2 regions of the Agarivorans sp. QJM3NY_25 genome follow, and region 1 is predicted to be linked to the other one. Evidence: predicted binding sites of a transcription regulator. Region 1 holds the regulator's gene; the other holds the start of a gene.

What was found. The regulator MetJ, encoded in region 1, represses methionine synthesis genes. The targets are predictions, from matches to a motif close to TAGACGTCTAGACGTCTA.
Region 2: the regulator MetJ is predicted to act here: its motif matches at 2,511-2,528, upstream of metK (methionine adenosyltransferase).

What each region holds. Positions count from the first base shown of each region.
Region 1 covers NZ_CP194041.2:4,403,323-4,407,541, forward strand. Annotated here, with positions in the region: gene metL (bifunctional aspartate kinase/homoserine dehydrogenase II) at 1-338, opposite strand, end outside; gene metB (cystathionine gamma-synthase) at 359-1,525, opposite strand; gene metJ (met regulon transcriptional regulator MetJ) at 1,679-1,978, shown strand; gene ACRRSW_RS20165 (PEP-CTERM sorting domain-containing protein) at 2,083-2,760, opposite strand; gene rpmE (50S ribosomal protein L31) at 3,702-3,914, opposite strand; gene priA (primosomal protein N') at 4,120-4,219, shown strand, end outside.
Region 2 covers NZ_CP194041.2:4,029,314-4,033,532, reverse strand. Annotated here, with positions in the region: gene rsmE (16S rRNA (uracil(1498)-N(3))-methyltransferase) at 1-635, opposite strand, end outside; gene ACRRSW_RS18325 (SprT family zinc-dependent metalloprotease) at 770-1,237, opposite strand; gene metK (methionine adenosyltransferase) at 1,313-2,464, opposite strand; gene clcA (H(+)/Cl(-) exchange transporter ClcA) at 2,899-4,219, opposite strand, start outside.

The DNA of each region.
Region 1 (4,219 bases):
GCATTAATCTCCGCCTCTAGCAAATGAGCAATTTGTCGATGCTCTGCGACAAGCTCTCGCTCGATCACTTGCGCCCTCGATTCACTCAATAAATCTTTAACTAGCTGCGCCTGAAACTGAATCAAAGCAGCTAAGGCTTCCGCAGCGGCATTATCGGCTTGTTTCGCCAAATCAATGATATTCAACAAACGATTGGTGGTTTTACCCGCAGCCGATACCACAATGAGATCTTGCGCTTGTGAATGCTGCGCAACAATACCCGCCACTCGTTTGAAACAGCTAGCGTCAGCGAGGCTACTGCCACCAAATTTATGGACATGTCTATTAACTACCGACATGAAGTTCTCCTGTACAACTTTTAGCCAACCGAAAGATTGGCAAATGCCTGCTGTAAATCATTCACTAAATCTTCAGCTTCTTCTAAACCAACCGATACCCGTAACAATTGCGCCGATATTCCCGCTTCAGCCAATGCCTCAGACGACATTGCCGCGTGGGTCATAGTTGCAGGATGAGCGATTAAACTCTCTACCCCGCCCAAAGACTCAGCCAAAGAAAACAACTGTAAGCCTTTCAAAAATTTCACCATTTGAGTTTCATCTAACGCAACTTCAAAGCTTAACATAGCACCAAAGCCAGATTGTTGTTGTTGGGCTAACGCATGACCGGGGTGCTCTGCTAAGCCGGGATAATAAATCGCAGACACCAAAGGCTGCTGCTGCAGGCATTGAACAATAGTTTGAGCATTGTGTTGGTGAACATTCATCCGTGCTTTCAGAGTTCTTAAGCCCCGCAGAGTTAAATAGGAATCAAAGGCTGAGCCTGTTAAACCTAGACAATTCGCCCACCAGCTCAAGCTTTCTGCCAATAACTCAGTTTTTGCCACAACCATACCCGCCACCACATCAGAGTGACCATTAATATACTTAGTCGCCGAATGCACCACAATATCGGCCCCCAGTAAAATTGGATTCTGTAATACAGGCGACAAAAACGTATTATCCACAACTACCAAAGCCCCCACAGCATGCGCTTGTTGAGCTATTTTTTGAATATCCACAATCCGCAATAACGGGTTGCTGGGAGTTTCTAACCAAATTAACTTTGGTTGCTTGGCGAGGGCGGTTTGCAAGCTCTCGCTATCATTTTGATCGATAAACTCGACTTCAAAGGCCTGCTTCTTCGCCAAACTGTCAAACAGGCGATAACTTCCGCCATAACAATCGTGCGGTGCGATCAACAAATCGCCAGGCGCTAACAAAGCGGTCACTAAATGAACGGCCGACATGCCGGTATTGGTGATCACCGCCCCTGCACCATGCTCTAGGTTGGCAATCGCATCGGCTAATATTTGACGGGTTGGATTACCAGAGCGACTGTAGTCAAACTGCCGCTTTTGCTTAAAATCGGCGAAACTATAATTACTCGACAAATAAATTGGCGGAACCACCGCTCCGTGTTGGCTATCACTCTCAATACCACTGCGAACCGCAATGGTGGCGGCGTGAAGATCTTTTAATGACATGTGTTCACTGACTCCCTCTAATTATGCTGCCACTTTACCACTCCCCATAAAGACGTCAACACTTCTAGACGTCTAAATGTCTTTGCTCTTGGATTGCTAAGTGGCTTTTCCCCCGTTACAATAGGGTTTCTTTGGTTTGGTGTGTATTCAAGTATGTCGACAGATTGGAATGGTGAGTGGATCAGCCCTTATGCTGAACACGGAAAAAAAAGCGAACAAGTAAAAAAAATAACGGTATCAATACCTTTAAAAGTATTGAAAATACTGACCGATGAGCGTACCCGTAGACAAATTAACAATCTACGGCACGCCACCAACAGTGAGTTGCTCTGCGAAGCATTTTTACACGCTTACACTGGGCAACCCCTGCCCGATGATGCCGATCTACAAAAAGATAGACCCGACCCGGCCTTAGAAAAAGCCACCGAAGCTGAATTGGATAAAGAAGATTAAGATTTTGCAAAGCCGCTCATTGAGCGGCTTTTTTGTTAAATACTAGACAAACACTTTTGAATAAGCTCACTTATCTTGCAGGAACAACCGCCCACGGCAGAGAGTTAAGCACTTGCTTGTACTTTATATGACTTTTTATTTCGTCTAAGCATACATAAGCCAGCAATACCAAATGCCGCAAGAAATATCGTGGATGGCTCGGGAACAGATGAAACACTAATGTTATCGAAACTTTGACCGAGTCTGTTATTAAACAAGCCAACTTGTCCTTGGCTGTACAAACTGCTAGTTAAGGTAGTGACCAAAGTACCATTCACAAATGCTGAGTAGGTATCTCCGAACACATCGATTTTTAAATGAATATCACTTTTAGATGGGAATAATGCACCAGAATGCTTTAAAACTGGTGAATTGCCACCATTTACGAATTCGTGCCAGTAAACCCCGGTACCTCCACCACCAAGACCTCCTGTGATTAAGGCTATTCCGTTAAAAAGCCCCCCATTGTATGAACTACGAAGAACTACACCGCCATCCCATACATCATTAATATCCAATTCAACAGAAAAATCCCTTAAATCTGTCGGTAACAAGCTAAATGCTTGATTCCCTGATGTAGACTGGTATGCACCACCTTTATCATTCCAGCTACCCTGTTCATTTCCCCATAAAGGAGATGCGGCAGAATCAAAATCATCTGTAAATATGACTGCCGCAATGCTTGACCCAGCAATCGACCAGATTAAAATAACCTTAACTACAAATTGAAAATATATTTTCATTGCAAAAATTCCTTTTAATTGTTTAATTCTAAATTACGACTGTTGACACTGCTATATAACGTCCCAACACAATCCTTCAAAAATTCAATATGGTTTTCTCCCTCTAAATAAAGAAACTATATCTACAGATTCATTCCGCTTAAACATTCTCAAAAAAACATAACCTATTGAATTTAAAGTGCATGTCAATAAAAACATTATAATAAGAAAGGTTATGTGAATTTAAAAACATAGAGGCGACTACTTTTACTCAATCACCTTAGATAGAAAGGGCGTTGTTGCAGGGCAAACAGCTTCGTAATAACCCCTGAGCTACAAGGTCGTCTAGACAATGCAATTCAGTAATCCATTCGACATAACTACCAAGTTGCTTATTATTCACTTGCAACTACGGTTCTTAGCGAAAATGGAATTATGTTTTAAGTATAAGAATGATACTACTCTACACTGCCCCTGATTTTTCTCTCAGGATGCACGAGCACAGAAACAAGCTCTGAAATCTCTTCAACTATTCTCGATTACGGAATATATGGACAGTCAAGAATTACAAAGGAACGCCCTGAAAAACTATTCCAAATAACGCAGTGCTGTCAGGGAAGAGAGGTAAAGTGACCCTACAAGCAACTGATATTCCCGCACAGATCGGTACAACTTTTTACTACTGTTTCGAAATAAAAGTCTAAGAAAGAGAAATTGAACTGACAAAACTATACCTGCCCAAAAATGGTGGATGGCAACGACAAGCATTATAGATCTAGCTATATGGCAAAACCCTAAAACTCAAAAAAGGTAAAGCGACTTTCTGAAAAACGATTTGAGCGAAAATAAATACAAATCTGCTATGAGCAAAATTGCTTTATATCTCATTCGCATCATGACCAGACACAAAAAAAGCGCCTTTCGGCGCTTTTTCTTTACTGTAAAGCTTAAATAAGGCTGGCTTATTTTTTGCCCAATACAGCGAATTTTTTGTTGAAACGATCAACACGACCACCAGTATCAACGTTACGTTGCTTACCAGTGTAGAATGGGTGACATTTGTCACATACGTCTAGGAACATAGTACCAGTACGAGTCGATTTAGTTTCGATTACGTTACCGCAAGAACAAGTCGCAGTAAGTAGTTCGTAAGTTGGATGGATATCAGTTTTCATGGATTACCTCAATACTTGGGCCGCGTCGCCATTTGATCACCACGATTGGCACCAAACACCACACGAAAGCAACTCTATCAGAGCCTATAAATTTTAGGTGGCGGATCATATAGGATGGCTCCGCGCTTAGCAAGTATTCAAGGTCTATTCGCGGATAAAAAAACACCAGCGACTTCATTTGCCCCATGCATAGTCAAGCTTTAGAATGAGGCAGGTTTTTTCATGGGTTCATAAATTTGTGTTAATTGTTCGTGTTGCTTTAGCAATTCCATTGCGTCGACTATTTGATTATCGAGTATCCGATG
Region 2 (4,219 bases), 370 kb from region 1:
AAGTGATGCTGGTTACAGACCGCAATTTCTTGCTCTGTGAGCCCTCCCTCGGGCCCGATCAACAATCTTACGCCATGCAGCGGAATGGGGAGGGTCTTAATGCTATATGGGGCCTTTGGATGCAAATTCAACTTCATTGCTTGACTGTTTTCACCAGCCCACTGCTCAAAACTCTGTAGTTCGGCGATCTCGGGTACGACACTGCGCCCTGATTGTTCACAGGCGGCAATCGCGATTTTTTGCCATTGTTGGCGTTTTTTCTCAAAACGCTCTTGGTTAAGTTTGACCCCACAGCGCTCACTGGTGAGTGGGGTGATTTTATTGACCCCCAGTTCCACCGATTTTTGAATGGTAAATTCCATGCGGTCACCGCGGGAAATCACTTGTCCTAAATGGATCCTGAGGGGGGATTCGCTGGCATTAAGTTGTTGCGTTAATATTTTTACACTCACCTGCTTCTTGCCGCTACTTTCGATACTTGCGGAGTAATTGTTGCCGTCGCCATTAAATAGCTCTAAGTGTTGGCCTGCTGTCATCCGTAATACTCGACCGACATGGTTGGCGGCCTCGCTATCTAATTCAACGATTTGCTGAACGTTGAGTGGGGAGGGTTGATAAATACGAGGAATACGCATGCTAAGTGTCGGCTCCTGAGCGAGTGAAAATTGAAGCAAATAAGGTTGTTAAGGATAAACTGTTCGTCGCTCGAAGCCTAGCCTGCAAATCGTTGCGGTTGTTAGTGCTGCTCATTTGGCTGGCAAGTTATGGTTTATTGAGCAACCAAGGTTTGTTTACAGCGTTTACATTGATAGCGAGCCCCTTGCAGTACTTTATTATGACGGCGGATCCCCAATTGATGGTTTTGGCACTGGCAGCGATACATCACCGTGCTTAGCTCGAGAGTTTCCAGGGAGTAACGATGGGTGGTTGTAGGTGAGCAGTGGAACACCTGTTGCATCAAGGTTTGCCATTCTTTGCCGTGTGGTTTGATTCGACCATAGAGGGCGTGGCAAATTAGATGAGCCACTTCGTGAGGCACGGTTTGAGCGAGGAAGTGTTGTGGTTGTTGTTGGTAAAAATGCTGATTAAAGCGTAGTCGCCATTGAATTAGGTTGGCGCTGCCCGCAACTTTACTGCGACGTGCCGATAACACGATTTCTGGTCGTGTAAATGCACGTTGATAGAAGCGTTCTGCTTGTTGAAAGCAAGCTTCAACCTGTTGCGAAAGTTGTTGCACCTTAAGATCCAAAAAGCCGAAAGGATAATCGCTGATTATACGCTTTCGGCTGCTTCAAGCTAGTGAAGCTTGGGTTTATAGGCCAGCATCGGCTTTCAGGGCTTCGGCTTTATCGGTTTGTTCCCATGGGAACTCGTTGCGACCAAAGTGACCATAAGCGGCTGTGGCTTGATAGATGGGGCGCTCCAGGTCGAGCATTTTCAAAATACCATAAGGGCGAAGGTCGAAATGCTTGCGTACCAAGGCAATCAATTTGTCTTCAGCGAGTTTACCACTACCAAAGGTTTCGATACTAATAGAAGTCGGCTCGGCGACTCCAATCGCATAAGACACTTGAATCTCACAACGCTCTGCTAAACCTGCTGCGACAATATTCTTGGCGACATAACGGCCTGCATAAGCGGCACTACGATCCACTTTTGATGGATCTTTACCGGAGAAAGCCCCCCCGCCATGACGCGCCATGCCGCCATAGGTATCCACAATGATCTTACGGCCAGTTAAGCCACAGTCGCCCATTGGCCCACCAATGACAAAACGACCTGTGGGGTTGATATGGTACTGGGTTTTGTCATTGAGCCACTGTGCTGGAAGCACTGGTTTAATGATTTCTTCCATTACCGCTTCACGCAAATCTTCGGTGGAAATGCTGTCGCAATGTTGGGTCGAAAGGACTACTGCATCGATCCCGGTAATGATGCCATTCTCATAAGCAAAGGTAACTTGAGATTTTGCATCTGGGCGCAACCAGCTTAAGACTCCATTCTTGCGAACCTCTGCTTGGCGTTTGACTAGTAGGTGAGAGTAGGTAATAGGTGCTGGCATAAGCACATCGGTTTCGTTGGTCGCATAACCAAACATTAAACCTTGGTCTCCGGCACCTTGTTCTTCTGGTCGAGCACGGTCAACGCCTTGGTTGATGTCTGGAGATTGTTTCCCAACCACGTTTAATACCGCACAAGAATCTGCATCGAAACCCATGTCGGAGTGGGTATAACCGATTTCTCGTACCGTTGAGCGAGCTAATTCTTCAATATCCACCCAGGCTGAGGTTGTGATTTCCCCGCCAACCATCACCATGCCCGTTTTGACGTAAGTCTCACAAGCTACACGGGCTTTGGGATCCTGGGTTAAAATTGCGTCCAATACAGCGTCAGAAATTTGATCTGCAATTTTGTCTGGATGCCCTTCAGACACTGATTCTGAAGTAAACAAGTGTGTAGTCATGTGATTGGACTCTCTTAGAATGTAATGTTGATGACGTATAGATGGATGACCATCTGGACGTCTATTCTAGTTTCGCTGACTTTATTTTTCCACTCTATTCGCTCATTAAATCATGAATCTGCGAATAATCTGTGAGAATGGCTACCCTCGCGACTGAATCAGGGGGCTTGCAGCAATACTGTTACCGGGCTTAAAGCCCACTTTACTGATGATTTTTATTTGGGAAGCGCTGAATCAAATGTTATGTACCATATAACAAGTCGCTGCTGAGTGTTGCCGACGAGGGACGAAAAGAACAAGCTCAGCAATTGTGCTATCGTTCTTGGCGATGACTTTAACTTTGGGCTCGAGCTTTCCGATGTGATGGCTGTATATCTGGGTCATTTACTATTTTGAACCGTAATGCCTGATCCTTACGCACAGCGATTGCGAGTTTAGCTTGTTTTACTATCCTCGTGACTTTCGTTGATCTGACGTTTGATTTCAGGATTGTTACGCAGTGATTGCTTCAATAGTTCAGAATATAGTGATTTCCCTTTCAAGGCTTGGGCAATGAAGGTCGCTCCTAAACAAGTAACCAGTAACGGCAAAATGAGCTGGTAGTTATCGGTCATCTCAACCACTAAAATGATGCCGGTGACTGGCGCTCGAACTGTTGCGGCAAACAGAGCCCCCATGCCAGCAATGGCAAAGATGCCTGGTTCAGGAACCAGGTCAGGAAAATAACTTGCCATTAAGCTGCCATATGCTAATCCAAGCAGAGTGCCCAGTGCGAGCATGGGAGAGAATACTCCCCCAGGTGCAGCCGAACCAAAACTCGCAATGGTCGTAAATAAGCGAAGCACAAACAATAACAGGCAAACACCCCAAACAATTGGATTTCTAAACAACTCGGTGATGAGTTCTACTCCGCCGCCGGTGATATCGGGAACCAAGCTTTGCAGGGTCGCAAATACTGCACCAAATGCCGCACCTGTCATCACGATCCGCGAAATTCGGTTTTTTTGGAGCTGTTGTACTTTAGCCGTGGTACTCAAGACCCAACGGTTAAAGTTAACGCCAACAATACCAAAAATAATTCCTAGTAAAGCGAATAACCACAGAGAGTTGAGTGCTGGAATCGAAAAGTTCGGAATATCCATCACTGCCGATTGGCCATGAATCGAGCGCATCACAATGGTTGCCGCGGCGCTAGACAAGGTGACGCATTTGAATGAGGTAATGCTATAGCGAAATTGCGGCCGCATCTCTTCAATTACAAATAGCACGCCGGCCAAAGGGGCGTTAAAGGCGGCCGCTAAACCAGCGGCAGCACCCGCCGCTGTTAAGATATGGGTGGCGTGTTGATAACGTTTGGCCCTGCCGGCAAACATTCGACCTACCGAACCACCGATTTGAATCGAAGGACCTTCTCTTCCAAGTACCATTCCGGAACTGATGGTGAGCGCCCCAGCGAAGAACTTTATCGGTAGCACTCGACGCCAACGGATATCATGTAAGCCATCCAGAGCGCCTTCTAAGTGCGGGATCCCGCTTCCTGAAGCTTCCGGCGCAAAGCGAGCCGTTAACCAAAATCCCAAGGCGGTGATCAGAGCGCCAATCAAGGCACCTGCGATAATACTTAAGAAAGGACTTAGCGAAGCGCTCTCGACTAAGTGAATCCGAAAGTCACCAACCCAATTAATCAGTTCTTCAAACATCGCGATCACTAAACCGACGGTTGCGCCAACAAAGCCAGAAAGAGCAATCAGAACC